One region of the Methylobacterium sp. Leaf113 genome, then DNA from elsewhere that is predicted to be linked to it. Evidence: predicted binding sites of a transcription regulator. Region 1 holds the regulator's gene; each other region holds the start of a gene.
The links. Region 1 encodes LexA, which represses DNA repair genes until DNA is damaged. Its sites were predicted from a motif close to TGTTCNNNNTGTGTTCNG; they were not measured.
Positions count from the first base shown of each region.

Region 2: the regulator LexA is predicted to act here: its motif matches at 4,405-4,422, upstream of ruvC (crossover junction endodeoxyribonuclease RuvC).
Region 3: the regulator LexA is predicted to act here: its motif matches at 2,673-2,690, upstream of ASF60_RS20340 (PA0069 family radical SAM protein).
Region 4: the regulator LexA is predicted to act here: its motif matches at 1,420-1,437, upstream of ASF60_RS00470 (ATP-dependent helicase).

Region 1 is NZ_LMNJ01000023.1:58,922-66,673, forward strand. Features, by position in the region: gene ASF60_RS14260 (type II secretion system F family protein) at 1-875, shown strand, start outside; gene ASF60_RS14265 (type II secretion system F family protein) at 973-1,935, shown strand; gene ASF60_RS14270 (metallophosphoesterase family protein) at 2,145-2,822, shown strand; gene ASF60_RS14275 (calcium-binding protein) at 2,933-4,567, opposite strand; gene lexA (transcriptional repressor LexA) at 4,875-5,627, shown strand; partial or broken gene ASF60_RS14285 (ComEC/Rec2 family competence protein) at 5,621-7,051, opposite strand; gene ASF60_RS14290 (metallophosphoesterase) at 7,736-7,752, shown strand, end outside.
Region 2 is NZ_LMNJ01000001.1:168,289-176,040, forward strand. Features, by position in the region: gene ASF60_RS00770 (class 1 fructose-bisphosphatase) at 1-660, shown strand, start outside; gene ASF60_RS00775 (phosphoribulokinase) at 690-1,550, shown strand; gene rpe (ribulose-phosphate 3-epimerase) at 1,584-2,270, shown strand; gene ASF60_RS00785 (HAD-IA family hydrolase) at 2,264-3,016, shown strand; gene ASF60_RS00790 (YebC/PmpR family DNA-binding transcriptional regulator) at 3,441-4,187, shown strand; gene ruvC (crossover junction endodeoxyribonuclease RuvC) at 4,482-5,048, shown strand; gene ASF60_RS00800 (hypothetical protein) at 5,168-5,593, shown strand; gene ASF60_RS00805 (hypothetical protein) at 5,614-5,922, shown strand; gene ASF60_RS00810 (YceI family protein) at 5,906-6,547, opposite strand; gene ruvA (Holliday junction branch migration protein RuvA) at 6,724-7,341, shown strand; gene ASF60_RS25385 ((2Fe-2S)-binding protein) at 7,594-7,752, shown strand, end outside.
Region 3 is NZ_LMNJ01000051.1:167,271-175,022, forward strand. Features, by position in the region: gene ASF60_RS20330 (glycosyltransferase family 4 protein) at 1-840, shown strand, start outside; gene ASF60_RS20335 (ribonuclease HII) at 911-1,555, shown strand; gene ASF60_RS20340 (PA0069 family radical SAM protein) at 1,521-2,645, opposite strand; gene ASF60_RS20345 (hypothetical protein) at 2,833-3,354, shown strand; gene ASF60_RS20350 (hypothetical protein) at 3,370-3,576, opposite strand; gene moaB (molybdenum cofactor biosynthesis protein B) at 3,765-4,322, opposite strand; gene ypfJ (KPN_02809 family neutral zinc metallopeptidase) at 4,408-5,319, opposite strand; gene ASF60_RS20365 (uracil-DNA glycosylase) at 5,423-6,325, opposite strand; gene ASF60_RS20370 (electron transfer flavoprotein-ubiquinone oxidoreductase) at 6,566-7,752, shown strand, end outside.
Region 4 is NZ_LMNJ01000001.1:96,135-103,886, reverse strand. Features, by position in the region: gene ASF60_RS00470 (ATP-dependent helicase) at 1-1,409, opposite strand, end outside; gene ASF60_RS00465 (hypothetical protein) at 1,601-1,852, shown strand; gene ASF60_RS00460 (AsmA family protein) at 2,011-5,586, shown strand; gene ASF60_RS00455 (S9 family peptidase) at 5,697-7,752, opposite strand, start outside.

The sequences.
Region 1 (7,752 bases):
AGCGGCGCTCCGCCGAGCGGCGCCGGACCGTGAGCGTCGTCGCGGCCCCGGGCGCCCGTGCGGCGACGGTCAGCCGGCGGGATCAGGTCGCGAAGAGCCTGAAGGAGGTCGAGGCCAAGCGCGAGGGCACCAAGGTGACCCTGGAGCTGAAGATCGCCCGCGCGGGCCTGTCCTGGTCCCGCAACCAGTATTACCTGATCTCGGCCGGGATCGCGCTCGTCTTCGGCGCGACCATCTTCATCACGACCGGCAACCCCCTGGCCGGTCTCGGCGCCGTGTTCGCCGGTGGCTTCGGTCTGCCGCTCTGGCTTCTGACCTTTCTGCGCAAGCGCCGGATCGCCGCCTTCATCAAGGAACTTCCGACCGCGATCGACATCATCACCCGCGGCGTGCGCGCCGGCATCCCGGTGGGCGACTGCTTCCGGATCATCTCGCGCGAGGCCGAGGAACCGATCCGCAGCGAGTTCCGGCAGGTGGTGGAATCCCAGACCCTCGGGGTTTCGCTCGGGGAGGCCCTCCTGAAGATGTATGAGCGCGTGCCGGTCTCCGACGTGAACTTCTTCGCGATCGTGATCAGCATCCAGGCCAAGTCCGGCGGCAACCTCTCGGAGGCCCTGGCCAACCTGTCCCGCGTCCTGCGCGAGCGGAAGAAGATGGCCGGCAAGATCCAGGCGATGAGCATGGAGGCCAAGGCCTCCGGCGGCATCATCGCGGCCCTCCCCTTCATCGTGGCCACCCTGACCTACCTGTCGAGCCCGGACTACATCTCGCTGCTGTGGCGGACCGATATCGGCAAGCTCGCGCTGGTGGGCTCCGCGATCTGGATGTCGATCGGGGTCTTCACGATGAAGAAGATGATCAACTTCGACGTCTGATGAGGCCGCCGACCCGCTCTCTCCGCCGTCCGCGCTCCACGCGCGGGCTCCCCGCTCACCCCCATCCGCGCCCGGCGGGATCGTACGGAGACACCGCATGCTGGACCTGATCGCCGCCAAGGTCACCGAGCCGCGCTTCCTCGGCACGGTCCTGGCCGGCGTCGCCGCCGCGGCGACCGCCTTCGCGCTGCTCCAGCCGATGATCGAGCCCGACCGCCTGGGCAAGCGCATGAAGCTGATCGGCGAGGAGCGGGAGGAGATTCGCCGCCGCGAACGCGAGCGGATGTCCTCGAAGGTCACCCTGCGGGTCGCGCCCAAAGCCTACATGAAGCGGGTGGTGGAGCGGTTCAGCCTCGATCGCTGGCTCGGGACCGAGACGGCCCGCAAGCAGCTGATGATGGCGGGCTACCGCTCGCCGGGCGCCGAAACCGCCTTCCTGTTCTTCCGCCTCGTGACGCCGGTCGTTCTGGCGGTGGTGGCGATCTTCTACCTGTTTGTGCTCGGGGTTCTGGACCAGCCCTTCGCGATCCGGGCGATGATCGTGATCGCGGTCCTTCTCTTCGGGATCAAGGCGCCGGAACTCTACCTTCACAACGCGTCGAGCAAGCGCCAGACGGAAATTCGCTCGGCCTGGCCGGATGCGCTCGACCTCACGTTGATCTGCGTCGAATCCGGCATGTCGGTGGAGCACGCCTTTCGCCGCGTCAGCGCCGAGGTCTCCGGGCAGTCCATCGTTCTGGCCGAGGAACTCGCGGTGCTGACCGCCGAGCTGTCCTACCTTCCGGACCGGCGCATGGCCTTCGAGAACCTCGCCAGCCGCATCGGCCTCGACCAGATCAAGGCGGTCACGACGGCGCTGATCCAGGCCGAGCGCTACGGCACCCCGGTCGGCCAGGCCCTGCGCGTGCTGTCGCAGGAAAGCCGGGACATGCGCATGAACGAGGCCGAGAAGAAGGCGGCGGCCCTGCCGCCGAAGCTGACCGTGCCGATGATCCTGTTCTTCCTGCCCGTGCTCTTCGTCGTCATCCTGACGCCCGCCATGATCCAGGTCTTTCGCTGACCCACGCCGGAGCCCGATCCGACCCGTGCGCGGCCGTGACCCGGCATTCCCCGCTCACGGTGGCGGGTCAAACCCCTGAGGAGCCCCGACCGGGCGAGCGGTGCGGCGGCAGCCCGGGCGCGTCGAGGATTTTCGTGGCGCCGAATTCCTGCCATGCGGGTGCGATGCTCAGTCCAGCCACTCCGCACGCCCCGCGCCCCGACACCCCCATGAACGACCTGACTTACGCGATCGGCGACATTCACGGATGCGCCGATGCCCTGATGCGGCTGCTCGAACGGATCAACGCCCATCGGGGCGACCGCAGCGCCCGCATCGTCTGCCTCGGCGACTACGTCGATCGCGGCCCCGACAGCGCACGGGTCGTCGCGATGCTGAGCCACCTGCAGGCCTCGGCACCGAACGCCGTCGTCTGCCTCATGGGAAACCACGAGCGGATGATGATCGATGCGTATCGCGATGCGGCGGACGCGGCGGTCTGGCTCGCCAATGGCGGCGATGCCACGCTCCGCTCGTTCGGCGTCACGGAGCCGGACGCGCTTCCGTCGGAGGTGGTGCGCTGGATGGCGTCGCTCCCCACCTTCCACGAGGATGCCCTGCGCTACTACGTTCACGCCGGCTTCCGTCCGGGGCGCACCGGACCGGATCCCGATGTCGCCAACCACCTCTGGATTCGCCAGCCCTTTCTTGGCGCCGGTTTCGACTTCGGCAAGCACGTGGTCCATGGGCATACGCCGCAGCGGACCGGAATTCCCGATCAGAAGCGCTACCGGACCAATCTCGACACCGCCTGCGTCTATGGCCGGCAGCTCACGGCCGGCATCTTCGACCAAGGGCAGGCCGGCCCGATCGGGTTTCTCCACGTCGATCGCGACGGATCGGCTTGAGGTGACTGCGCCCGCGCTCCGCTTGCCCCGGCCTGAAGGCCGCGACGAGGCGAGGAACGAAGAGCGAGGCTCATTCGAGGCGGCCCGATGCAGGCCGCCGCGACATCGGATCAGGCGAACAGGAAGTCGTTCAGCGTCAGCAACGGGCCCAGGGCTCCACCCGCGCTGACCTGAAGCTGCCCCTGGGACCCGCCCGCGGCGTCGTGAACCTCGTAGACGCGCGCGTTGCCGGACGTTCCGATGAGGTCCAGGGTCGAGGCGACGGCGAACCCGCTGAACTGGATCACATCGCCGCCCGATTGCCCCGCGCCCTGGAAATCGACGATCAGGTCGCGAATGCCCTTCGTCTCCAGATCGCCGAAGGTGATGACGAAGGTGTCATCCCCGGCTCCGCCGGCAACCCGGTCGCCGCCGCGACCGCCCATGATGAGATCGGCGCCGGCGCCACCGTTCAGGATGTCGGTGCCGTCGCCACCTTCCAGGACGTCATCCCCCGCGTCGCCACGCAGGTTGTCGTCGCCGAGACCGGCATAGAGGCGATCGGCGCCGGTGCCGCCCTCGAGCAGGTCATCGCCCTCGCCGCCATCGAGCCCGTCGGCGCCCGCACCCCCGAGAAGGGTGTCGTTGCCGACGCCGCCATAGAGCCAATCCTTGCCGGCCCCACCGTCGATGTGATCGTCGCCCCGTCCGCCCTCGACGTAATCGTCGCCGCCGAAGGCCGAGAAGGTGTCGGATTTGCTGCCGAGCCAGATCTGGTCCTTGCGATCCGTTGCGATCGGAAGGCCCTTGTCCTGAAGGAGAGCGAGATCGAGATCCGAGATCTGCGGGCGCCATCCCCAGGGCGAATAGGGGTCCATCAGATCTTCGACGCCCGAGACATGCGCCCGCGCATCGTCGAGCTTGGCAGGGCCACCCAGGACCGTGGTTGTATTCTCGTCGTAATACACCATCGATCCGTTTTCATACCAGGCCGGCTGGAAATCGATGAACCCGATGGCATGGGCGATCTCATGCTGGAACAGCCCGAACGCGTCGATCTTGTTGGACGGGACACCGGCTTGTCCCTGCGGATCGAAGAAGAGATCGCCGAGCTTGTCCTGGCCCAGGGTGACCTTGCCGTCCGCCTCGCCTCCATTGCCATCCCAACCCTCGCGCGCTTCGAGGATCGGGGCGAAGGTCCATCCCTGGCCGTCCCAGGCATAGCTGGGACCGGCATTGGCCAGGACATTTCCGCCGGCGAAATTGCCCATCGCGATGGCGATCTCGATTACGGCGTCGCCCTGGATGTGTTTCGCCCAGCCATCCGCCGCGCCTTGCGCCGTCGCCAGGATGAGGTCTGCTTGGCCGCCAGCGGCATTGCGGGAACTTTCACTGTCCCAATACGCAATGATTTTCGACATTTTTGCTTGGCCTTGTCGTTGTTCTGGCGTTTTTCTATAAGGGTAATCTCTATCTATAGGCAGTAAAGGACACAACGACGGGGTTTTCTCTTGGTTAAGGAGAGATGAGAGGCAAGGCTTGCAGTGTATGATGCTTCGTAACGCGAACCGTCCATCGCATCGCGCCGTGCCTTTGCGGAATGCGGAGAACGGCCGATCCGGGTGCGACAGAGTCGAGAAACGCGCGCCTTCCCGGTTCGCGCCTTCCCGGTTCGCGCCTTCCCGGTTCGCGCCTTCCCGGTTCGCGCCTTCCCGGTTCGCGCCTTCCCGGTTCGCGCCTTCCCGGTTCATGCCTTCCCGGTTCATGCCTTCCCGATTCATGCCTGCCCGACGCGCACGAAACCTGAGCGCCCTCGATCGCGGGGCAAGGTCTGCGCTCTGGCGGCCTTTCCGCCCGATCCGGATATTGCCAGAGTTGCGTCCGGGTGCTCTGGTGACCGGTGACCGGACCAACCCGACCGGCCCTGAATTGGGATCGGACGCGCGCCACCGCGCACGAATGTCGCCTTTTTTAAGGAACTCTTGCAGAACACTTGCGGAACGTTTAACGTGTTCGTGGTTTGTTTCTGTGGTCGTCCGCCGCAGCCAATGTCTCCAACGAAGAGTGTTCCGCATGTTGACGCGTAAGCAACTGGATTTGCTCCAGTTCATCCAGCTTCGGATGCGCGAGAGCGGCGTTCCCCCGTCCTTCGACGAAATGAAGGACGCCCTCGATCTGAAGTCGAAATCGGGCATCCACCGCCTGATCACGGCCTTGGAGGAGCGGGGCTTTCTGCGGCGTCTGCCGAACCGGGCCCGCGCCATCGAGGTGATCCGGATGCCCGAGAGCCTCGGCGGTCAATCCGCCTCGGCGCGGACCGCGCCTGCGGCGGAAGTCCGTCGCTTCACCCCGAGCGTGGTCGAGGGCGGCAAGGGCAAGGGCGTGCCGGCCGGCGCCTCCATCTCACGCCTGCCGACCACCCAGGCGACCGACGAGAGCGGCCGGGCCGTAACGATCCCGGTGATGGGGCGGATCGCGGCCGGTACGCCGATCTCGGCCATCCAGGAGCAGAGCCATTCGGTGACGATGTCGCCGGACTTTCTCGCGGGTGGCGAGCACTATGCCCTGGAGGTGCGCGGCGATTCGATGATCGAGGCCGGCATTCTCGACGGCGATCTCGTGGTGATCCGCAAGCAGGACACGGCGAATACCGGGGACATCATCGTGGCCCTGATCGATGACGAGGAAGCGACCCTCAAGCGCCTGCGCCGACGGGGATCGTCCATCGCTCTCGAGGCCGCCAATCCGGCTTACGAGACCCGCGTGCTCGGCCCTGATCGGGTGCAGATCCAGGGGCGCCTCGTCAGTCTCGTGCGTCGTTACTGAGGCTCTTCGCCGGTCCCTTCGCCAATTCCTTCGCCCGGCCCTTCGCCGGGCGAACCTGGTGCGTCCTTTGCTCGCCCGATCGGCGCTGCCGGCACGATGTCCGGTGCGGCACGCGCCGGTGCGTCCGTGTTGGCAGGTGCCACGGGTCGCCAGGGAACGGCTTCTCCCGGGCGCCGGGTCGTAACGACGCGGGCGCCCTCGCGCGTGAGGCGCAAGGCCGCCGCGCCGTGTGCCGCCAGGAAGGTCCGGTCGAGGACGAACGCCGCGGCGCAGCCCGGCGGGGCCGATTGGCGGCTGATCAGGATATCGGCCCGGGCGCAATCCTCCGGGAAGGCGCGCTTGTCGGTGACGAGGGCGACCCTGCGCCCATCCGGCAGGGTCAGGGTACAGCCGAGGCCATCGCACCGGGCGTCCGGAAAGGCCGGGACGGCGCCGGCCTTCCGGGCATCGCCATCCGCTTTCAGCCATTGTTCGAGCACGAAGGCCGGCGGACGCCCCAGAGTGGCGAGGTGTCCGCTGCGATCCCGGATCGCCGCCCCGGTGCCTTCCCGATCGACGTAGATGTCGAAGGGATCGGGCGACGCCGCGAAGGCGATGCCGATCGCTGCCGGGATCAACCCGAGCCAACGCAGGGACGAAGCCGGAAGGGTGAGCAGGAGGAGGCCGGCCGCCAGCAGCCCCAACGCCCCCGCCCCGAAGGCCGGCACCACCACGACGGCGTGTCCGAAGCCCGCGATCCAGGTCGAGATCGACAGCATTCCGCGCACCGCCAGACCCATCGCCCACCACACCGGCTGATCCAGGGCGAACGGATAGGCGAGGATGCCGAGCACCGCCGCGGGCATCACCGCCAGGGAGACCAGCGGGAGGGTGAGCGCATTGCCGACGAGGCCGAAGGGCTGCACCGTCTGGAAATGATAGGTCGCGAAGGGCGCGGTGGCGATCTGCGCCACGAGGGTCGTGGCCAGCGTTCCGACGATCGCGGCGATCAGGAACGCGACGGCGCGGGTGACGGGACCGGCGCCCTCGCGCCGGCCGCCCTGTCCGGCGATCAGCGGTGCGCAGGCGATGAGCCCGGCAACGGCGCCGAAGGACATCTGGAAGCTGGGGCCGAGGAGCCCGTCCGGTTCCCGCGCCAGGGCGATCAGCGCGGCGAGCGCGAGGTTGCGCATGCTGAGGGCCGGCCGATCGACCAGAATCGCGCCGAGCATCACCAGGGTCATGATCAGCGAGCGTTCGGCCGCGATGTCCCACCCGGAGAACACGCAATAGGCGGTGACCCCCACCATGGCGATGCCGGCGGCGATCTTCTTGATGGGCCAGTGCAGGGCGGTGAACGGCACGATCGCCAGCCCGGCCCGCACCAGCCAGAACACCACGCCGGCGGCCAGCACCATGTGGAGCCCGGAGATCGACACAACATGGTTGCGAGTTGGCCGGCAAACCATGAGGCCTGCGGGCGACCAAAAGCCTGGACCCAGCTCGATGGCAAGCCCGGCGGGCAGGCACGTCCCATGCGAACAGGCCAATGCGACCGTCTTGCGAGGGGCAAGCGACATGGCGGTCGCCCAACCCTCCGCATCGGAGCGGCGGGCAGGCCCCCCGGGGTCTCCCGAGTGCCATCCCACATCCAGGAACAGCTACGGCAATCCCTACCGGGTGGGGACGAGCCCTACCGCCTCCACGACATCCGTCGCGCAGGGTGTGCCCGAGCTAGGCCCTCCCGTCGCGCCAATGGGGTTAGATGCCTACCCGCTGGCGATGGTTAACAGATTCCTTCCGACCCGGTAGCGATAGCAGGTAGCGCTACCCGCTATCGCTACAGGGTCGGAGTCGCATTCCCTGGCCGGAGAATGCTCTTCAGCCCCAGCGCGCGCATCGGAATTCCAGCGGGCCAGGGCCCCCATGCTGACACCTCGAAAACGTTGCGCCCACGGATGCCGTCGCGCCTGTGGACGCCGAAATTCGCGTGCTTGCCCGATGCCGACCGAGCTGCGATCCATCGCTCATCGAGGAGAACCGACGATGAAAACCGAGACGCCGCACCTTTACCGTTAATCACGGAGTGCCGTGTCGCGTGCCGTGCCTCCGTACCGCCGGAGGCGATCATGCCGAGAACGTTCTT
Region 2 (7,752 bases), on a different contig from region 1:
ATCCGTCCCGCTGTGGCCGGAGACGCGGATTCGATCTCCTCCTTCACCACCCCCGGCACTGCGCAGATCGCAGCAGGGTTCGTGACCTATGGGCCGGCGACATCCCTGGTCGTCACGCTCGGCCACGGCACGCAGATCTACACGCTCGACCGCGCCGAACGCACCTTCCGCCTGACGCACCCGCGCCTGGACGTCGTTATTTCGGCGAAGGAATACGCGATCAACGCCTCGAATGCCCGGCACTGGGACGGACCTGTGAAGGCCTATGTCGAGGATTGCCTGCGCGGTTCGGACGGTCCCCTGGACAAGGACTTCAACATGCGCTGGCTAGGCTCGCTGGTCGCCGATGCTCAGCGCGTGCTCCTGCGCGGTGGCGTCTTCCTGTATCCGGGCGACAACCGGAAGGGCTACGCCCAGGGGCGCCTGCGTCTCCTCTACGAGGCCGCCCCCATTGCGATGCTGATGGAGCAGGCCGGTGCCGGTGCGATCGATGGCGAGCGCCGCATCCTCGATATCAGCGCCACCGGCATTCACGAGCGCGTGCCGCTGATCTTCGGTTCGCTCGACGAGGTCGCGTGCGTCGCGAAGTACTACGACGGTCGCAACGCCGCTGCCGGCCGCTCGCCCCTGTTCGGGCAGCGCGGCCTGATGCGCAGCTAGCGCACCGGCGCGGGTCAGCACGAACAACGATGTCTGCGCGTCACCCCATCATCTCGGTCACCGGCTCCTCGGGGGCGGGGACCACCTCAGTCCGCAACACTTTCGAGCAGATTTTTCGCCGCGAGGATGTGAGCGCGGTCTATATCGAGGGCGACGCATTCCACGCCTATGATCGTGACACGATGCGACGGATGATGGCCGAGGAGCCCAACCTCAGCCACTTCGCGCCGCGAGCCAACCTGCTGCCCGAACTTGAGGAGGTGTTCCGCACCTACAGCGAGTCAGGTCGTGGGCGAACGCGCCACTATGCGCATGACGGAGCGGACGCGGCGCAGTACGGCACCGAGATCGGGACCTTCACGGCCTGGGAGGAGTTCCCCACGGGCTCCGACCTGCTGTTTTACGAGGGGCTGCACGGCTGCGTTGTCGACGACAATGTCGACATGGCCCGCTACGCGGACCTCAAGATCGGCGTCGTGCCGGTGATCAATCTCGAATGGATTCAGAAATTGCACCGGGACCGCTCGTTCCGGGGGTATTCCACCGAGGCCGTTACCGACGTCATCCTGCGTCGCATGCCAGACTACGTGCAGACCATCTGCCCGCAATTCACCTGGACTGACATCAACTTCCAGCGCGTCCCCATGGTGGATACCTCGAATCCGTTCATCGCGCGGTGGATTCCCACCGCCGACGAATCGATGGTGGTGATCCGCTTCAAGGACCCCAAGGGGATCGACTTCTCCTACCTGATCTCGATGATCCAGGGCTCGTTCATGAGCCGCGCCAATTCGATCGTCATCCCGGGCGGCAAGCTTGATCTTGCCATGCAGCTCATTCTGACGCCGATCATCATGCAACTCGTCGAGCGCAAGCGCCGGATGGCATAAGGCTCCGGTGATGCGCAGCAGAGGACCCCATTCATGAACGGCCCGATCATCTCGCCCTCAATTCTCTCGGCGGATTTCGCCAAGCTCGGCGAGGAGGTGCGCGCGGTGTCCGAGGCGGGTGCCGACTGGATCCACCTCGACGTGATGGACGGACATTTCGTGCCCAATATCACCTTCGGTCCGGCTGTGATCAAGGCGCTACGACCGCACTCGGCCAAGCACTTCGACGTGCACCTGATGATCGCCCCCGCCGACCCCTACCTCGCGGCTTTCGCGGAAGCCGGCGCCGACACGATCTCGATCCATGTCGAGGCCGGCCCACACAGTCACCGCTCGCTCCAGGCGATCCGCGATCTCGGAAAGCGGGCCGGAATCGCCCTCAATCCGGGTACGCCGGCCTCTGCGATCGAGCCGATTCTCGATCTCGTCGACCTCGTCCTGGTGATGACGGTGAATCCCGGATTTGGTGGCCAGAGCTTCATTCCCTCGACGCTGGAGACCATCCGCCGAATTCGCACGATGACCGCCGGGCGGGATATCGACATCGAAGTCGATGGCGGCATCAGCCCCGAAACGGTGGCGCTTGCAGCGCGTGCCGGCGCCAACGCCTTCGTGGCGGGCAACGCCGTGTTCAAGGGCGGTGCGGCGGGCTACGCGGAGCGCATTGCCGCGATCCGTGCCGGTGCCGCGTCTGCGGGAGTCGGCCCCCTCGCATGCTGAGGGCACTCATCTTCGACGTCGACGGGACGTTGGCGGAAACAGAGGATCTGCATCGGCAGGCCTTCAACGGCGCCTTCGCGGATATGGGCCTGCCGTGGTCGTGGTCACCGGCCCGCTATGCCGATCTTCTCACGGTAATGGGAGGCAAGGAGCGCCTGCGCCACTACGTCGAGACCGAGCATGCCGATGAGGTTGATGCCTTGCGCTCGCGCATGGGGGAGATCCATGACCGCAAGACCCGTCGCTACGGAGACCTAGTGAAGGGTGGCAACCTCGCGCTGCGCCCAGGCGTCGGCCGACTGATCGCCGAGGCGCGGGCCGCGGGCATTAAACTCGCGGTGGCGAGTACGACGAGCCGCCCCAACGTCGACACGCTGCTGCGGATCAACTTCCCCGCGGGCGATGTGCCCTTCGACGTGATCGCCTGCGGCGACGAGGCGGCCCGCAAGAAACCGGCCCCCGACGTCTTCGACCTAGCCCTCCGGCGACTGAACGTCACTCCTTCGGAAGCCGTCGCCTTCGAGGATTCCGCTGCCGGCATCCGCTCGGCCCTCGATGCAGGCCTGCCGGTGATCGCCACCCGCAGCCGCTACACCGAGAGTCACCGCCTCGACGGCGCGTTCTCCGCGGTCTCGGATCTCGGCGAGCCCGGCGCGCCGCACCGACACCTCTTCGGACACGCGTGGCCGGGTGGCATCGTCAGTTTGAGTGCCCTGCGCGCCTGGCACGCCCACGTCGCTTCCTGAGTGCGCGCAACGTCAGACTTTCGGGCGCCCTCCACGTGAGCGCCCGCGCGTTCCGATCTGTCCGATGGGTTCGCCCTCGGCACGCTTCGGGAACAGGATCGCACCGGCAACCACCCCGAGGATTCCCGCGATCCCCAGCTTAAGCCAGCGTTGCGTCATCTCAGGCTGGGTTCGGGCGTCCGCAAGGAGCGTCTCGGAGCGTTCTCGATGGATGGCATCGTGCGTCATTCCAACAGGATAGCGTCCGCGAAGCGGAATGCCACCGCGCCGATGCCAGGGTTGCCCACGGTGCGCCGCAGCGTTGTCATCGGTGCGGCGGGCGGCCTATAAGCCGGCCAAATCCGTTCGTCCGGCATCGCGGGCGTGCCGCCCCGGCAGATGGCCCTCGCGATCCGCCCTCGTTCTTCCAGTCTAGGGTCACGTCATGGCCGGCCATTCCCAGTTCAAGAACATCATGCACCGCAAGGGCCGTGTCGACGCGGTCCGCTCGAAGCTGTTCGGCAAGCTCGCCCGCGAAATCACGGTGGCCGCCAAGCTCGGGCTGCCCGATCCGGCGATGAATGCCCGCCTTCGTGCCGCCATCATCGCGGCGCGCGTCGAGAACGTGCCCAAGGACAACATCGAGCGCGCGATCAAGAAGGCGCAGGGTGCCGATGCCGAGAGCTATGACGAGATCCGCTACGAGGGCTACGGTCCAGGTGGTGCCGCGCTCATCGTCGAGGCGCAGACCGACAATCGCAACCGCACCGCTTCGGACGTGCGCTCGGCCTTCACCAAGTCCGGTGGCAGCCTCGCCGAGACGGGCGCCGTCTCCTTCATGTTCGATCATGTCGGCGTCGTCGAATTCGACGCCAAGGTTGCGGATGCCGATACCGTGCTGGAAGCCGCCATCGAGGCCGGCGCGGACGATGTGCGCTCGGACGAGAACGGTCATGAGATCATCTGCGCTCAGGACGCCTATGGCGAAGTCTCGAAGGCGCTGGAGGCGCGCTTCGGCGAGCCGCGCCGGACTGCCCTGGTGTGGAAGGCCCAGAACACCATCGAGGTCGATGACGAGACCGGCGAGAAGCTGATCCGCCTCGTCGAGGTGATCGAGGACCAGGACGACGTCCAAAACGTCTTTGTCAATTTCGCGCTCTCGGACGCGCTCATGGAGAAGCTTCAGGGCTGAATGCTCTGGAACCGGTTGCTTGAGCCGGCCTTCAGAATGTCGCGGTCACGTTTGATCTCGTCATCGAGAATGCCGGCCTCACGCGCGCGTTTTAAAGGCCGAAGCAAGAACTCTGGCGGCGATCACGCCAATCTCTCGCAAGAGAGTTTCGACGCTGATCTGACGTGGGGCTGACGCGTTCGCATATCCGAACGCCGTGGCCGTTGGCATAACGCTCCGTTCACGGTATGTCCCTAACGCTCGGATCGGCGCGAAGTCCGCGCCTGGAGCCGACCCGTCCATGATTGTGTTCGCATGACGCTTCCCGTCCGCATCCTTGGCATTGACCCGGGCCTGCGGCGCACCGGTTGGGGCGTCGTGACGGCCACGGGTACGAAGCTCGCCTATGTCGATTGCGGTGTCGTCACCTCTGACGGAGATTTGCCGCTCGCCTTGCGCCTGCGTGAACTCTACGAGGGCATCACTCGCATCGTGGAGTCGTTTCGGCCCGATGAGGTCTCCGTCGAGGAGACCTTCGTCAACAAGGACGCGCAGGCGACGCTCAAGCTCGGCCATGCCCGCGCCATGGCCCTTCTGGTGCCAGCTCTGGCCGGAACGCCGGTATTCGAATACTCGGCCAATCTCATCAAGAAGACGGTCTCCGGCTCGGGGCATGCCGAGAAGGCGCAAATCCAGGCCATGGTGAAGTTCCTGCTGCCGCTGGCGCAGTTCAAGGTCGCCGACGCAGCGGATGCACTTGCCATCGCCATCACCCACAACAGCCATCGGGGAGGGCATGCGCTGAAGCGCCAGCACGCTCCCGTCGCCGGGGCGAGCAGCCTCGCGGCGGCCCGGATCGCGGCCGCCCTGGCGCGCAACTGAGGCGGTGCATGGCCCCGACTTAGACGTCGAGGCCATGCACCCATCCCGGCTAGGCGGTTCGCACCTTCTGAGCATCCCAGCGGATTGGGTGGAGATCGAGCGAAATGGCTGATCCTGGAATGACGCGTCCGACGCTGCCGATGGCGGACACGTTTCGGAATGCGTTGATCGTCGCGCCTCCGTCCATGCGCAGTCTCGGCCCCGCCACAACCTTCGCGTTCCTCGTCGTTCTTGCCAAGGAAGCGGCGCACACGCTGATGGCTGATGCGGCCGCACCCGTCCGCTTCCACGAAGACATCTTCCTGGTCGATGGGATCTGTACGATTCTACTCGCCCCCTACTGGATGGCGATGTTCCGGACGATCATCGGAGTCGATGGCTCCGTGCAGGCGATCGTCACTGGGCGAGCCGGCCCCTTCCAGGACTTCCTGGCTCTCGAACTGTTCTGGCTTCTGGTCAGTGGTGTATTGGATCGGGTGCTATCGACCGACACTTTCGGATCAGCCCGGGTGATCCCGGCCTCTCGGCGTGGATCGCCATCCTGATCCTGCAGATCTGGAGCAGCATGCTTGCGCCTGCGCTGGCAGCTGGCGCTCCCGATGCGAACCTGCGCGCGGTGATCGCGATGACCCGTGGGTCGGCGGGACGGATCGGCCTGATCCTCGTCGCAGCCATTCTGCCCCTGGGCTTCATCGACCGCATGCTTCACGGGTCCGAGCGGGCTGGCGCAGATCTCTCCCCGTTCGTTTTGGCGATTCGGATTCTTGCTTCCGCCTTGATCGAAATGGCGATGCTGGTGCTGGTGACGGCTCTGCTCGCCGAGATCTATCGCTGGCTGCGGGCGCCGGGGCGTGGGGTCACTCTAAAGCCTTGAATTCACCCTCGAGACGCAGGGAAACTTCGTCGCCGATCATCGGCAGGTAAGCGCTGATGCCGAAATCGGAGCGCTTGATGACAGCCCGTCCGTCGAAGCCGACGGTATAGGCCTTACTCACCGGATTGGTCCCGGCCTGATTGAAGGTCGCGTCGAACCCGAACGGCTTGGTCACGCCCTTCAGGGTCAGGTCGCCGTTGATCCGCGCCGTGGTCGGGCTGGTCGGTTCGATGCTGGTGGCCGTAAAGGTCGCCCTCGGAAACTTCGCGGTATCGAAGAAGTCGGGGGACTTCAGGTTCTGATTGAGGTGGTCGTTGAGGCCATTGATGCTGTCCGTACCGATGGTGACCGTGAGACTGGATTTTCCGGGTTCCTTCGGGTCGAGCACCGCCCGAGCGCTCACATCCGTGATCGACCCGTAATAGGTCGAGAATCCGAGGTGGCTCACCGACCAGGTGATCTTGCCGTGTGCGGGATCGAGGACATAGGAGCCCCGACGCACCTGAGTTGGATCGCTGGAGGGCGCTGCCGAAGGCACAGTGGCAGTCGCCGGTGTCTCGACGGCCGCGACCGCGCCGGCGGTGAGCAGGAATCCGAAGGCGAGAAACAGCGCGGTTTGGCGCATCGGGTCGGTCATCCGTGTGTCTGGGGTCAGGCGCCTTTGATTTCACGAACCTCGCCCGGCCTCAAGACATACGAGGCCGGGGAGGGAACAGTCGCTTGTCGTTGGCGCGACGCGGCACATGGCGCTCCGGTGTGCCGCCTTGTAGGCATTCCGGCGGCAGGAGAATGGTTGAGGCGATGATTGGCAAGCTGAAGGGGGTGATTGATTCCTACGGCGAGGACTTTGTGATCCTCGACGTCCAAGGGGTGGGGTACGTGGTTCACTGCTCCGCCCGGACGCTCCAGCGCCTGCCTGGAATCGGCGAGGCGGCAGATCTGGCGATCGAGACTCACGTCCGCGAGGACATGATCCGGCTTTACGGCTTCCGCTCGGATGCCGAGCGCGAGTGGTTCCGCCTACTCCAGACCGTACAGGGAGTGGGGAGCAAGGTCGCTCTCGGGTTGCTCTCGGTGCTCGAGCCGTCGGCCCTGGCCTCGGCTATCGCCATGGGGGACAAGGGGGCGGTCGCGCGTGCACCCGGTGTCGGTCCGCGTCTGGCCGCCCGCCTCGTGGCGGAACTCAAGGACAAGGCCCCCGCCTTCGCAGCGATCGATCCTGCGGTGATCGCGCTGTCGGGTGCGGTCGAGAATCGCACCGCGCCACAACCCGTCACGGATGCCATCTCGGCCCTGGTCAATCTCGGCTACGCTCCTGTTCAGGCGTCCTCTGCCATTGCCGAGGCGTTGAAGCAGGCTGGAGAGAGCGCAGAGGCGAAGACGCTGATCCGGCTGGGCCTGCGCGAACTCGCTCGCTGAGGTGGACATCGTCTCGCGCGAGACGATTGCGTCCTTGACTTCGCCATCATCCGTTGCCAGATCGGGTGCGAAGACCTAACCTTCTGATAACAAAGCAGTTTTCAATAATTCTAATCTGGCGACCAATTCGATGCATGGGTTCGGTTTTCGCGCTCAAGCATCACTGTCGCTCATCCTTCGACGGAGCAATCGGGGTCATCCTACCCGATGGCCTCACCCAGCGGCACGAGCCACGCACGAGTTACGGTCCCAATGATCGTCTGTTCCTGCAACGTCCTGTCCGATCGAGCTGTGCGCGCCTGCCTGCATCGTGGCCCGGATTGTCCGCGTACGCCGGCCCAGGTTCAGGCCTGCCTCGGGTGCAGCCCGAAATGCGGGCGCTGCGCCCGGACCATCCGCGGCATTCTACAA
Region 3 (7,752 bases), on a different contig from region 1:
GAGGGCACGGTCGGCTACGCCACCCGCCGCTACTGCCTCGCCCATTGCCGGCCGTTCACCACGAGCTATCACACCCGCTTCCCCGAATACCTCTCCGCGCGCGCGCCCGTGCCGGAGGCCTGGAGCTACGCCTGGCTGCGCCGGTTCCACGGAGCCTCGAACGGCACGATGGTGTCGACCCCCTCCCTGGAACGCGACCTCGACGCGCGCGGCTTCACCAAGCTGATGCGCTGGACGCGCGGCGTCGACACCGACCTGTTCCAGCCCCGGCCGACGAATGCGCCGGAACCGGCCGATCTCGCCGGGCTGCCCCGACCGATCTTCCTCTCGGTCGGTCGCCTCGCGGTCGAGAAGAACCTGGAGGCCTTCCTGCGCCTCGACCTGCCCGGCACCAAGGTCGTGATCGGGGACGGTCCGGATCGGGCGCGCCTCGCCGCCATCGATCCGGGCGCGCGCTTCCTCGGGACCCGGACCGGCGCCGACCTCGCCGCCCTCTATGCCGGCGCCGACGTCTTCGTCTTCCCGAGCCTGACCGACACCTTCGGCATCGTGCTCCTCGAAGCCCTGGCCTGCGGGGTGCCGGTGGCCGCCTATCCGGTGACGGGGCCCCTCGACGTCATCGGCGGTTCCGGCGCCGGCATCCTCGACCACGATCTGCGGGCAGCGGCTATGGCGGCCCTGGACCTGCCGCGGGCGCGGTGCCGCGCGGAGGCCCTGCGCTATACGTGGGCGGAGAGCGCGCGCCAGTTCTACGACAACATCGCCGTCGCGCACGGCACCGTACCGGCGCGCCGGCCAGCCCTGGAAACTCAGGCGGAAGCGGCGATCCATCTCGGTTGAGGCATGGACGGGTTGCCGTGGCCGGGCTAGGGACGGGCCAACAGGCCCCCTGTGCACGGATCTTGCCGCGATGCCGCCGTTCGACCCGCTTCTGGCGGCGACCTATCCAGCCGTGATCGGATGCGACGAGGTGGGGCGCGGGGCCTTGTGCGGCCCCGTCGTGGTCGCGGCCGTGTGGTTTCGGCCCGACGCCCTCCCCCCCGACTTCCTGGCACGCCTCGACGACAGCAAGCGCCTGAAGGCGGCCGAACGGGAGGCGTTGACGCCGCTGATCCGCCGCCATGCCCGCGTCGCCGTGGCCGCGGGCTCCCGCGCCCTCGTGGATCGCATCAATGTCCGCGGCGCCACCCTCGACGCCATGCGGCGGGCCGTCCTGGCCCTGCAACTCGATGCGCCGGTCTGGGTCGACGGCCGCGACCCGGTTCCGGGCCTCGCCTTGCCCTGCCGCGCCTTGCCCTGCCGCGCCGTCGTTGGAGGCGACCGGCTCGTGCCGCAGATCGCCGCCGCCTCGATCGTCGCCAAGACCCTGCGCGACGCGCTGATGCGGCGCCTCGCCGGGCGCTATCCGGATTACGGCTGGGCCAGCAATGTCGGCTACGGCACCCGCACGCACCTGGCGGGGCTGGCGGCTCTCGGCCGCTCGCCGCATCACCGCGCCAGCTTCACCCGCGCCTACGATGTCAGAACAGGGACAGCTGGTCGGTCGGCACCCTGAACAGGTCGGTGCGCAGGCGGCGGCGCTCTTCGGGATAACCGAGACGCTGGCGGGCGAGGCGCATGCGGTCGCGGATCAGGTCGGCATAGGCGCCGGTGCCGGTCATGCGGGTGCCGAAGGCGGCGTCGTAGGCCTTGCCGCCCCGGGCCTGCCGGACGAGCGACATCACGTGCCGGCGCCGCCCCGGGTAATGCTCGGCGAACCAGTCGTCGACCAGGGCATCGAGTTCGAGGGGCAGCCGCAGCAGGACATGGCTCGCCTCGATGGCCCCGAGGGCGCGCGCCCGGGTCAGGATCGCCTCGACCTCGTGATCGTTCAGCGACGGGATGATCGGTGCCGCAATCACCATCACGGCAATGCCGGCTTCGCTCAGCCGGCCGATCGCTTCCAGGCGCTTCTCCGGATGCGGCGCGCGCGGTTCCAGGCGGCGCGCCAGCTCCGGATCCAGGGTGGTGACCGACACCGCGACCTTCACGAGCCCGTCCCGCGCCATCTCGGCCAGGAGGTCGATGTCGCGCAGGACGAGGTTCGACTTCGTGACGATACCGACCGGGTGGCGGAAACGGGCCAGAATTTCGAGCACCGAGCGGGTCAGGCGATGCTCGCGCTCGATCGGCTGATAGGGATCGGTGGCGGTCCCGAGGGCGATGGTGGCCGGGCGATAGTTTGCAGCCGACAGCTCCCGCTCCAGCAGGACGGCCGCATTCGCCTTGTGAAACAGCTTGGTCTCGAAATCGAGGCCGGGCGAGAGCCCGACATAGGCGTGGTTCGGACGGGCGAAGCAGTAGACGCAGCCGTGTTCGCAGCCCCGATAGGGGTTGATCGAGCGATCGAACGAGATATCGGGCGAGGTGTTGCGGGTGATCAGGGTGCGCGCCTGCTCCGGCAGGACTTCGGTGCGCAAAGGCGCCGGTGCATCGCGATCCGGCCAGCCATCCGCGAAGGCCTCCCGCCCCGTCGGCTCGAAGCGGCTGCCCGGATTGGCCGTGGCGCCCCGGCCGCGGCGGCCCGACGGCAGGGGCGTGGTCTCGGCAAGGCGCCGGGGCGCGCTCTCCGTCACCGTGAGATCGGCCGTTCGCGTGTTCCGCATCCGCTCCAGCATTCCCGTTGCCCGGACGAGAACATAACACGAACGAACAGGCGCGTCCCAGGGAAGTCGCGAGGCCGTCTGGTCCGAGGCCAGCATTCATCCCCCCCTGCACGCGCCTCCGTAGTGTGAGATGGGCCATCAGAGACGTGGAAATTTGGCCCCACGCAAAAATGCGGTATGCGCGCGCATGATTTCGGCACTGATCTCCGTCACGCGGCCCAACGACCCGGAAGCGATCGATCTGCTGGCCGACACCCTCGGCGCTCTGGTGGCGGGTGTGGCGGCGGGGCTCGTCGGCGATGCGGTGATCATCGTGGCCGGTGCGAACCCGGCGATCGAGACGGTCGCGGAGGCGACGGGCGCCAAGGTGGTCCTGCGCGGACGCGGCGCGTCGCCGTGGTCGGCCGGTGCCAGAGCGGCGCGGCGGGACTGGGTGCTCTGCCTCGAAGCCGGCGATGTCCCGGCGGAGGGCTGGATCCGCCTGCTCGACCGCTTCATCGGCACCGCCCGACCGGAGGTGTCCCTGGCGCGCCTGCGCCGTCCGCATACCGGCCTGCCCTCCCGGCTCGCCGCGCGGGGCGAGAGCGTCATCGGCGTGACCGCGCCGCGACCGGGCGATCTCGTACGCCGGGACCGGCTGCTGTCGGGGCCGAAATTCGCGCGGCGGCTCAAGGTCCGCCGGGTGCCGGCCCGTCTCGAGCGATCATGAGGTGAGCGAGGGCGCCTAAAGGCGCTCGTTCCAGCCCGGCGTGTAGCGGATCACCCGTCCGGATTTCATGATTACCAGAAAGCTTTTCGGCACGCCGGAGGCGGGACAGTCGAACAGTTCGATGCGCATCCCGATTCGCGCATCGGCGCCATTCGACATGTCGTGGATCAGGCAGGTGAGACGGGTTCCGTCATCGAAGACAGCCGTCGCCTGCTCGGCCATCTCCACCCGCTCGAATTTTCGGCGGCTGCGAAACTGATCCAGGTTCGACGCGTGCTTTGCGACCATGATGTCCCTGCAGAACCGAACGGTGACGATGCTTCCGCATGAGACGGCGCGGCGCTTGCGGTACGGTTAACGACGCGTTCGAAAGCCGAAATACACCAGCCCGCCCGAAGCCGGACGATCGGCTAGACCGTGATCGACGCGCCGCGCCGCAGATGCTCGTCGAGGCGCGGCATGATCTCGACGAAGTTGCAGGGGCGGTGCCGGTAATCGAGCTGGGCGGCGAGGATTCCGTCCCAGGCATCGCGGCAGGCGCCCGGCGAGCCCGGCAGCACGAAGATGTAGGTGGCCTTGGCGACGCCGGCAGTGGCGCGCGATTGCAGCGTCGAGGTCCCGATCTTGTCGTAGGAGATGCGGTGGAACACGGCCGAGAAGCCGTCCATGCGCTTCTCGAACAGCGGCTCGATCGCCTCCGGAGTCACATCGCGACCGGTGAAGCCGGTCCCGCCGGTGGTGATGACCACGTCCACCGCAGGGTCGCGGCACCAGGATTCGACCTGGTTCCGGATCGCCTCGACTTCGTCCGGCACGATGGCCCGGGCCGCCAATTCGTGACCCGCCGCCTTGAGACGCTCGACGAGGGTGTCGCCGGAGCGGTCATCCTCGGCGACGCGGGTGTCGGACACGGTCAGGACCGCGATGGTCAGCGGGATGAAGCTGCGGGTCTTGTCCGATGCGACCATCGTGATGTGCCTTCAATCGGATGGGTGTGGAACGGCCACGAGTCTAGCCGAACCGCCTTCCTCCCGACAGCGCGGCGAACGCGGTTCAGTTACGCGCCGCGCGAAACGTGTCGCAGGACTTGGTCTGGCCGCTGCGATAGCCGGTCATGAACCAGCGCATCCGCTGCTCGGACGAGCCGTGGGTGAACGAGTCCGGCACCGCATAGCCCTGCGACTGCTTCTGCAGCTTGTCGTCGCCGATAGCGCTCGCGGCCCGCATGGCCTCCTCGATATCGCCCGGCTCCAGGGCATTGTACTTGTCGTTCGAGTTCTTGGCCCAGACGCCGGCAAGGCAGTCGGCCATCAGCTCGACGCGCACGGAAAGCTGATTCGCCTCGGTCTTGCTCGATGCGCTCTGCTGGCGGCTCTGGACCTTGCCGAGGATGCCGAGTTCGTCCTGGACGTGGTGACCGACCTCGTGGGCGATGACGTAGGCGTAGGCGAAGTCGCCCTTCACGCCGAACTTCTGCTCCATCTCCTTGAAGAAGGAGGTGTCGAGATAGACCTTCTTGTCGAGCGGGCAGTAGAACGGACCCATGGCGGCCTGGGCCGAACCGCAGCCGCTGCGGGTGCCCCCGGTGTAGAGCACCATCGCGGTCGGCCGGTACTGGCGTCCCGTCTGGTTCGGCATGATCTCTTTCCACACGTCCTCGGTGTTGCCGAGGATCGCCGCGGCGAAGCGGCCGCTCTCATCCGTGGGCTTGGTCTTGCGCTGGGCTTGGATCTGCGGATCGACCTGCTCCTGGCGCGGACGCCCGCCGCCCGACATCTGCTCGGCCCCGCCGATCAGGATCGCGGGGTTGATGCCCGTGACCCATCCGATGAGGGTCAGGATCACGATGGCGCCGATGCCGAGGCCGCCTGCACCACCGCCGGGGAATCCGAATCCACCACCGCCGCCACCTTCACCGCGCCGGTCCTCGACGTTGTCCGAAGAACGGAAATCTTCCCAGCGCATGATCTCGTGACACCCTGTTCGGACGCGCGGCAAGGAACACGACCGCGTGAGTTAAGTCGCAGCCCGCAAATACGGTTCCGCTTGTGCAGACGCCGTAGCGGGCTCAGGCCTTGCCGTCGAGGGCGGCCCGCAGGGTGCGGAAGTCCCGCCAAGCGAGGCGCTTCTGCAGGGGCTGCCGCAGCAGATAGGCCGGATGCAGGGTCGCCAGCGCGCGGATCTCGCGCGTCCCGACCCGGTAGGGATAGAACCGGCCCCGCGCTTTGAGGATGCCGTCCTTGGTGCCCGTGATGGTCTGGGTCGCCGGGCTTCCCAGGCACACGATCAGGTCGGGATCAGCCAGTTCGATCTGTCGCTCGATGAACGGCCGGCAGATCGCGACCTCCTGCGGGGTCGGGTTGCGATTGCCCGGCGGGCGCCACGGCACGATGTTGGTGACGTAGGCCGCCGTCCGGTCGAGGCCGATGGCGGCCATCATCCGGTCGAGGAGCTTGCCCGAGCGGCCCATGAACGGCTTGCCGACACGATCCTCGTCGGCGCCCGGCGCCTCGCCGATGAACATCAGCTTGGCCGCCGGATTGCCATCGGCGAAGACGAGGTTCTTGGCGGTGAACTTGAGCGGACAGCCGTCGAAGCCGGCGAGCAGCGCTTCCAGTTCCTCCAGGGTCTGCACCTCGCGTGCCCGCGCCCGGGCATCGCCGGCCGCCTCTCCGGGCTTGGCCGAGGCCGACTGGCCGAAGGTCCGGGCCGGCGGAGGCGGAGGCGGGGCCGCACCGCGCTCGGGCAGGTCCGCCAGGACCATGTCGGCACCGCGCAACGGGGGGCGCTGCGGGGCCGGACCGTCGCGCGTCGGGGCGAGCCGCGCAGGCGCCGCCGGCACCGGTTCGGGCACTTCCGCTTCCGAGAAGCGGTCGTGGGGCGCCTCGTCGAGGAACAGGTCGAGTCCGGCCTCGACATGGAAATCGAGGCTGGCGATGAGATCCCGCTGTCGGTCGTCGCTCTGGCTCATCCATCCGATGTGGCGCCTCACGCGGCTGTGGACAACCGCGCATGCGACGCTGCGCACCGGCATTTGCCCCGCGCGACATCGTCACCGGGCGCCTTCTGGACCTTGGCGGCGCTTGCGTTCTCAGGTTGGAATGGGTTGAGAGTGATCGCCAGACACGTGAGCGTCCGTTCCTACGGTCGGACGTGCGAGACGCAATACGAAGGCCCGGCGGCACAGCAGGGCCTCACAGGAGGATGACGGATGGCGCTGCCCGAACGCGAGGCGATGGAGTTCGACGTGGTGATCGTGGGAGCCGGCCCGGCCGGACTCGCGACCGCCATCCGCCTCAAGCAGCTTTCCGCCGATGCCAGCATCGTGGTGGTGGAGAAGGGGTCCGAGGTCGGCGCCCATATCCTGTCGGGCGCGGTGATCGATCCCTCCGGGCTCGACAGCCTGCTGCCCGACTGGCGCACGGATGACGCGCGCCCGCTGAAGACGGCCGTGGAGCGTGACGAGTTCATGTTCCTGACCAAGAACAGCGGCGTCACCATGCCGAACCTGTTCTTCCCCAAGCTGATGTCGAACCACGGCAACTTCGTCGGGTCGCTGTCCAACGTGACGAAGTATCTCGGTGCCAAGGCCGAGGAACTCGGCGTCGAGATCTACCCGGGCTTTCCCGCCTCCGAGGTTCTGTACGACGATTCCGGAATCGTGGTGGGTGTCGCCACCGGCGACCTCGGCATCGGCAAGTCCGGCGAACCGCGCGACGACTATACCCGCGGCATGGAATTGCGGGCCAAATACACGGTCTTCGGCGAGGGGGCCCGCGGCTCCCTGACCAAGACCGTCATCGACCGCTTCAAGCTGAACGCCCACAGCGACCACCAGAAATACGGTCTGGGCGTCAAGGAACTGTGGCAGCTGGCGCCCGACAGGTTCCAGTCCGGCCTCGTCCAGCACACCATGGGCTGGCCCCTGCCGAACAAGGCCGGCGGCGGCTCCTGGCTCTATCATTTCGACGACGGTCTGCTCTCGGTGGGCTTCGTCACGCACCTGAACTACGAAAACCCGACCCTGTCGCCGTTCGACGAGTTCCAGCGCTTCAAGACCCACCCGATGATCCGCGAGACCTTCGAGGGGGCCAAGCGCATCGGCTACGGCGCCCGCGCCATCATGGAGGGCGGCTGGCAATCGGTGCCGAAGCTCGTCTTCCCGGGCGGCTGCCTCGTCGGCGACTCCGCCGGCTTCGTCAACGTGCCGCGCATCAAGGGCTCGCACAACGCGGTCCTGTCCGGCATGCAGGCGGCCGAAGCTCTGGCCCAAGCGCTGGAATCCGGGCGCCAGGGCGACGAGCTCAGCACCTACGAGCACGGGTGGCGCGACAGCGCCATCGGCCAGGACTTGAAGCGCGTGCGCAACGTCAAGCCGCTCTGGTCGAAATACGGCAC
Region 4 (7,752 bases), on a different contig from region 1:
AGCAGCGGCACCCGCTCGGCGCGGGCATAGGCGTGGAGCGCCTGCAGGGTGGCGTCGCCGAGGCCCCGCTTCGGGGTGTTGAAGATGCGCTCGAAGGCGAGGTCGTCGGCCGGGTTGGCGGTGACGCGCAGATAGGCCAGCGCATCGCGGATCTCGGCCCGCTCGTAGAAGCGGGGCCCGCCGATGACCCGGTAGGGCAGCCCGAGCTGGACGAAGCGGTCCTCGATCTCGCGCATCTGCGCCGAGACGCGCACCAGCACGGCGATCTCCGACAGCGGATGCTGCTTGGCCTGAAGGCTCTCGATCGCTTCCGCGAGTTGGCGCGCCTCCTCCTCCGAATCCCAGGCGCCGGAGACCGTCACCTTCTCGCCGGCGACATCCTCGGTGCGCAGGGTCTTGCCCAGGCGCCCCTCGTTCTTGGCGATGAGGCCGGAGGCGGCGCTGAGGATGTGGCCGGTGGAGCGGTAGTTGCGCTCCAGGCGCACCACCACGGCGCCGGGGAAGTCGTGTTCGAACCGCAGGATGTTGTCGACCTCGGCCCCGCGCCAGCCATAGATCGACTGGTCGTCGTCGCCCACGCAGGCGACGTTGCGGTGCCCCTGGGCCAGCAGGCGCAGCCACAGGTACTGAGCGACGTTGGTGTCCTGATACTCGTCCACCAGGATGTAGCGGAAACGGCTCTGGTAGTTTTCCAGGACGTCGGGGTTCTCGCGCCAGAGCTTGAGGCAGAGCAGCAGAAGGTCGCCGAAATCGGCGGCGTTCAGGGTCAGAAGCCGGGCCTGGTAGGCCGAATAGAGCGTGCCGCCCTTGCCGAAGGCGAAGGCCTGGGCCTCGCCCGGGGGCACCTGCTCGGGCAGGAGGCCGCGATTCTTCCAGCCGTCGATGGCCGAGGACAGGGCGCGTGCAGGCCAGCGCTTCTCGTCGATGTTCTGGTCGACGATGACCTGCTTCATCAGGCGGAGCTGGTCGTCCATGCCCAGGATCGTGAAGTCCGAGCGCAGGCCGACCAGCTCGGCGTGTCGGCGCAGGATCTTGGTGCCGATGGAATGGAAGGTGCCGAGCCAGGGCATGCCCTCGCCGGCCGGGCCGATGAGCCCGCCGATGCGGTGCTTCATCTCGCGGGCGGCCTTGTTGGTGAAGGTCACCGAGAGGATGTCGAAGGGTCGCGCCTTGCCCGTGGCGATGAGGTGGGCGATGCGCGTCGTCAGCACCCGGGTCTTGCCGGTACCGGCGCCGGCAAGCACCAGGACCGGGCCATCCGTGGCCTCAACGGCGCGGCGCTGCTCGGTGTTCAGCCCTTCGAGATAAGGGCTCGCCTGCGGCCGCAGGGAGGCCATGGCACGGGCGGCGATGGAGGTCGGGGCGGCGTCGGAGGCGGAAGCGCCGGCCGCGTCGAGAGGCTTCGTCATCGCGCATCCCTGGACCAAAACGCGAACGGCGTCGAGAGTGATGCCAGTCCCCTCCCGGTCTTCGGGGGTCGGCCGACCGGTCGGTGCCGTTCGGGACGTGCGGCAGGATGCCGAGATTCGGGAAGCCGCCTTTCCATCGACGCGCGGTCTCACCAGATCAGGACGAAACCCCACCGAACAAGGACGTTCCGATGCTTAGCCCCCGCCTGTTCTTCGTTGCCGGCCTCGCGCTCCTGACGGCCGGCCCGGCCCTGGCGCAATCCTCGCGCGCCATCGACAGCCTCAACGCCACCAACGACCGGCTCTCCGACCGCAGCCAGCTGCGCGGCATCGAGCAGCGCCAACAGTTCGACACCAACCAGACGCGGATGCAGATCCAGCGCAGCGACCTGTTCCGGCCGAGCGCACCCGCGGCACCGATCGTGGTTCCGGGCCGGCGCTGAGCTGCGGCCGGGCCGGGATCGGCGGGACTGACGCAGGCCTCGTGTCGGACGGAGCGACTTTGACCGCGCCAGGGCTCTGGCGCGCGTCGGCCTCCCCTGTGCTATGTCCGCGAACGGAGCAGGGGCGAGCCCCCGGGTGACGAGGCGGAACAAACACGGTGCGTGACATCCTGACCGCGCTGGCGGGCGCCGTCATCCTGCTCCTCGTTGCGGCCCTCGCCGTCCCACCCTTCGTGGCCTGGGAAAGCTATCGCGCCACCCTCGACCGCACGATCAGCCGCTCGCTGGGCGTGACGGCGCAGACGGAGGGCCGGATCGGCGTCCGCCTCCTTCCCTCGCCCAGGCTGAAGCTCGATCGCCTCCGGCTCGGCGCCGCCGCCGGATCGGCGCCGAAGCTCGATCACCCGCTCCTCGATCTCCAGGGCGTCAGGGCCGAACTTGCACTGGCACCCCTGCTGAAGGGCGAGATCCGCTTCACCGAGACCCGGATCGGCCGGGCCGAGGTCAAGCTGCCGGTCACCGACGGTGAGGCCATACTGCTGCCGGCCCGCGGCTTGGCGGAGGCCCTGCGGCGCGACCTCGCCATCGAGGATCTGACGATCCGGCAATTCGTCCTGACAACCCAGGTGCCGGCGACGGGGCGGACCGAGCAGTTCTATGCCGAAGCCCTGCAGATCTCGGCCCCGGCGCTGGGCGGACCCTGGCGCGCGGAGGGAACCAGTCGCGGCGTACCTTTCCGGCTCTCGACGGGCGAGATCGGGTCCGACGGCGTCAGCGTGAAGATCGCCGGCGGTGGCGATACGCAGCCGCGCTTCGAAGCCGATGCCCGTCTCAGCCTTGCGCCCGCCGGAACGGGCGCGTCCGGTCGGCGCTTGGCGACCGCGGTCGCGGAAGGCAGCGCCCGCATCGTCGTCGGGCCACCGGTCCAGGCGGCAGGCGCCTATCTGCCGTTCTCTCTCGGAGGCAAGTTCACCGGGCGCGGCCTCACAGCCCGGTTCACCGATGTCGCCCTGGAGATCGATCCCGGCGGACAGGCCCTGCGCCTCGGCGGCACGGGGCAGCTCGACCTGAAGCAATGGCGCGCCGGCCTCGCCCTCTCGACCCGGCGCCTCGACCTGGATGCCTTCCTGACCTCGGCGGCCGGACAGGCGCTGATCGCGCGCGGCGTTCCGGCGATCGGCGGCCGGAACGGCTTCGGCCTGCCCGTGATGGTCGATCTGGACCTCGCGGTGGAGAGCTTGGCCCTCGGCCTCGACGAATGGTCGCGGCTCGCCGCCAGCGGCACCCTCGACCGCACCGGCGGGGTCGTCCTGCGTCGGCTCGACGTGACCGCGCCGGGTGCGGCGGTGCTCGGGGCCAGCGGCGAGATCGACACCGAAGCGGGCCTGCGCTTCACTGGACGGTTGTCCGTCGACGCCCCGGCCTCCGACAGCTTCGGCCGCCACCTGCGCCGTCTCGGGTTCGAGGGTCCGGCCGTGGCCGTGATGGATGGCCGACCGGTCCAGTTGGCCACCGATCTGTCGGTGGACGCCTTGACGGTGTCGCTGCGCAACCTGCGGCTCGGCCTCGGCGAGGCGCGCGTCACCGGGAATGCCCGCTACGCGGCAGCCGACGGCGCTCATCGGGGGCGGTTTGATGCGCAACTGGTCGCGCAGGGCCTCGACATCGCGACCCTGCCGGTCCTCGGAGGCACGCTGGCCGACCTACGGGGCCACGATGTCGGGCTCACCCTCCTGGCCCGCGACGTCCGCTACGGCCCGTCCGGCGCGCATTCGGGTGGCGGCACCATCGCGGCCAGCCTCCAGTCGGACGGCCCGAGCCTCGTGGTCGACAGCCTCGACATCAGCGATCTGGCAGGCGCCAACGCCAAGCTGTCGGGACGCATCGATCCGGACGGCACGGGCCGGATCGCCGGGCGGGTCTCGGCGGCGGTGGCCGCCCCCCTGTTCGCGCTCCTCGACCGGGTCTGGCTGGCGGAAGCCCAGCGAATCCCGGCCTTCCTGCGCGCCGGAGCCCTCGACCTTGCCGTCAGCCTCGAACGGGATGCCGGCACGGCCGATACCCTCCGGGTCGCCGCCAAGGGCGAGGCCGCCGGTGGCCCCCTCGACCTCGACCTCCGGAGCCGTTCCGGCCGCATCGACAGCCTGGACCTCACCCTCGCGACGGCGGATGCGGGAACCTGGCTCGAACGCCGCGACATCCCGGCCCTGCGGCGCCCCGGCCGCCTTCGCCTCGTCGGTACGCCCGGCCCTGCCGAAGCCGATGGCAGACCGTTCGGGCTCGCCCTGCGGGTCAGCGGGTCCGTCGCCGACGTCACGATCGCGACGGTGCAGCCCGTCCTGCTGGACGGCCGCGAGAGCCTGCCCAGCGCCGGCGAACTGCACCTCAGCCTGCCGGACGTGGCGCCGTTCCTGACCCTCGCCGGCAGTGCCGTGCCGATCCCGGGTCCACTTCCGGCCGAGCTCGGCTTGCGCCTGTCCCGGGCCGGGCCGGATGCACGGGTGGGCCTCGTCGGCCGAGTCGACGGCGCGCCGGTGTCGGCCGACCTCACGCGCACGCCGGAGGGCGAGATCCACGGCAGCGCCAGCCTCGCGCGCCTGTCGCTGCCGCTCCTGGCCGCCGCCACGGTCCTGCCGTCCGAACCGTCCAAGGCCGCGGCCTCCGATCCGGCCAGCGCGCGCTTCGCGCCGGTTCCGGCCGCGCAAGCCTCCATCTCCCTCGCCCTCCGGGTCGATACCCTGGACCTCGGACGCGGACTGGTCGCGACCGGCGCAGCCCTGGGCGTCAGCCTCGACGGGGAGACCCTGACCCTCCGCGACCTCGACGCGACCCTCGCGAAAGGTCGGGTCGCCGGCAGCGCGACCGTGACGCGTCAGGGCGGCGGCGCGGCCGTTTCGGGCGAAGGCACGCTCACCGATGCGGCGATCTCCGGCCTTGCCGGTGGCGGCCCCGTGGCGGGTCGCGTTACGGCGCAACTGCGCTTCGGGGCCTCCGGTACCAGCCTCACCGGCCTGATGAACAATCTCGGCGGCAGCGGAGAGATCACTTTGGCGGGCCTCAGCCTGCCGGGTGCCGATCCGGCGGGACTCCAGCGGGCGGTGACGCGAGTGCTCGGGGAAGACGATCCCCTTCGCGAGGGGCGGCTCCAGGCCCTCGTGGTGGAAGAACTCGGCGCAGGTCCACTGACGGTGCCGGGGCCGGTCTCCAGCCCGGCAAGCCTCGTCGGCGGAACGCTGCGGGCCGGTCCCCTCACCCTGGAGCTGGGTGTCGCCAAGTGGAGCGGCACCTGGGGCTTCGACCTGCGAACCGCACGTCTCGACGCGCGTGGGACGCTCAGCGCAGGACAGCCGCCGAAAGGCTGGACCGGAGGGAACCCGGCGATCCAGCTCGGTTTCAGCGGGCCGATCCATGCCCCCGAGCGCAGCATCGATGCCGGGCCGGCGACGAACGGCCTTGCGGCCCTGGTGCTCCAGCGCGAACTCGAGAAGATCGAGATCTTCGAGGCCGACCAGAGCGAGCGCCAGCGCCGCCGCGCCCGCATCGAGATGGACAAGGCTCGCGCGGCGGCCCTGAAGGCAGCCGCCGATAAGAGTGCGGCCGAGGAGGCCGCCCGTGAAGCACGGGACGCGCAGGCTCGCGAGGCCGAAGCTGCCCGGGAAGCCGCCCGCGAGGCCGCGCGGCGCCTGCGCCCGGAGGCGGAGGCACCGCAGCCCGAGGCGACGCCTCAGCCCTAGAGTTTGTCAGGGATCAGCGGAAACCGGTGATCCCGACCAGACAAACGGAAACGAGGGGCTCGCGAGTCTGGTTGGTTCAGAATGAACCTGACAGGCTTGAGAAATCCGGCTCAGGCCTTACCGACGGCCCGGAGGGCGAAGGCCTGGATCAAGCCGACCTCTTCGAGGCGGTCGAAGCGTCCGGCCGCGCCGCCGTGGCCCGCCTCCATGTTGATGCGCAGCAGGATCGGGCCGCCGCCGGTCATGGTCGCTCGCAGGCGCGCGACCCATTTGGCCGGCTCCCAATAGGTCACCCGTGGGTCGGTCAGTCCGCCAAGCGCCAGGATGGCCGGGTACGGCTTCGCCGCGACGTTGTCGTAGGGCGAGTAGGACAAGATCGTCTCGAACGCCGTCAGGCTCTCGCGTGGATTGCCCCATTCGGGCCATTCAGGCGGCGTCAGCGGCAGTTCGCCGTCGAGCATGGTGTTGAGAACATCGACGAAGGGCACGTCTGCGACGATGGCGGCGAAGAGTTCCGGCGCAAGGTTGGCCACCGCCCCCATCAGCATGCCGCCGGCCGAGCCGCCATGGGCCACGATGCGGCCCTCGGCCGTGTAGTTCGCCTCGATCAGCGTCCGGGCGCAGGCGACGAAATCCGAAAACGTGTTGGGCTTCTTCTCGCGCTTGCCATCGAGATACCAGCGCCAGCCCTTCTCGGTCCCGCCGCGCACGTGGGCGATGGCGTAGACGAACCCGCGATCGACCAGCGACAGGAGGTTGGTGCGGAAAGCCGCCGGCATCAGCGTGCCGTAGGAGCCGTAGCCATAGAGCAGCAGCGGCGCCGAGCCGTCGAGGGGACAGTCACGGCGGTGCAGCAGCGAGATCGGCACCGTCTCGCCGTCCGGCGCCGTGGCGAAGAGACGGCGGGTGACGTAATCCTCCGGCTTGTGCCCGCTCGGCACGGTCTGCCGCTTCCGCAACTGCCGCGCCCGGGTCACGCAGTCGTAATCGTAGGTCTCGGCCGGCGTCGTCATCGACGAGTAGGTGAAGCGGATCACCGCCGTCTCGAACTCGTGGCCGGGCTGGAGACCCAGCGAATAGGCTTCCTCGGCGAAGGCCACCACGTGCTCGCTGCCCTGCGTGTCGCGCACGACGATCCGAGGGCGTGCATTCTCGATCTCGAGACGGACCAGATGGTCAGCGATCACGTGCTGATGGCGGATCATCACGCCCGGTCGATGGGCGATGACGTCGGTCCAGTTCTCGCGCGCCGGCGCTTCCAGGCGGGCGGTCACGATCTTGAAGTCCTCGGCACCCTCCGCGTTGGTGAGGATGAAGAGGTGATTGGCCCAGTTCTCGACCGAATAGATCAACAGGGGCTGGCGCGGCTGCACCACCATCAGGGTTCCGTCGGGCACCCGCCGGTCCAGCAGATGGACCTCCGAGGTCTCGTGATCGCTGGCGGTGACCGTTAGAAAATCGCCCGACTGCGTCTCCTCGATATGCACGAAGAAACCGGAATCCGGCTCCTCGTAGACGAGGGTGTCGGCCTCCTGCCCGGTGCCGATCCGGTGGCGCATGACCCGGGCGGGGCGATGGTTCTCGTCGACGGCGACGTAGAAGAACGCCTGGTTGTCGGCCGTCCAGACGACCTCACCGGTGGTCGCCTCGATGCGGTCGGGCAAATCCGCTCCGGTCTCGAGCGTGCGGACCTGGATGGTATGCAGTTCCGATCCCTTGGTGTCGGCGCTCCAGGCCAACAACGCGTGATCCTCGGAGTGGACCGCCGAGGCGATCTCGAAGAAGGCGAGCCCCTCCCCCTCCCGATCCCCATCGAGGAGGATCACTTCCCCCTCCTCCGGTCCACCATCCGCCGCCGTCTCAGCCCCCTGACCCGGCATGACGACGACGGTGCGCGGGCGCCGGCACACCAGCGGATGCTGGCCGCCCTCACGATGCCGGGTGTAATAGGCATAGGGCCCGTCCGGCTCGGGCACGCTGCTGTCATCCTCGCGGATGCGCGCCCGCATTTCGGCGACGAGCGTCCGGCGCAGGTCCGCGGTCTCGGCTAGAGCCGCTTCCGAGTAGGTGTTTTCAGCCGCCAGATACTCCCGAATACTATCAGGCAAAGCGGCAGGATCTTTCAGGACGTCGCGCCAGTTCTCAGCCTTCAGCCAAGCGTAATCG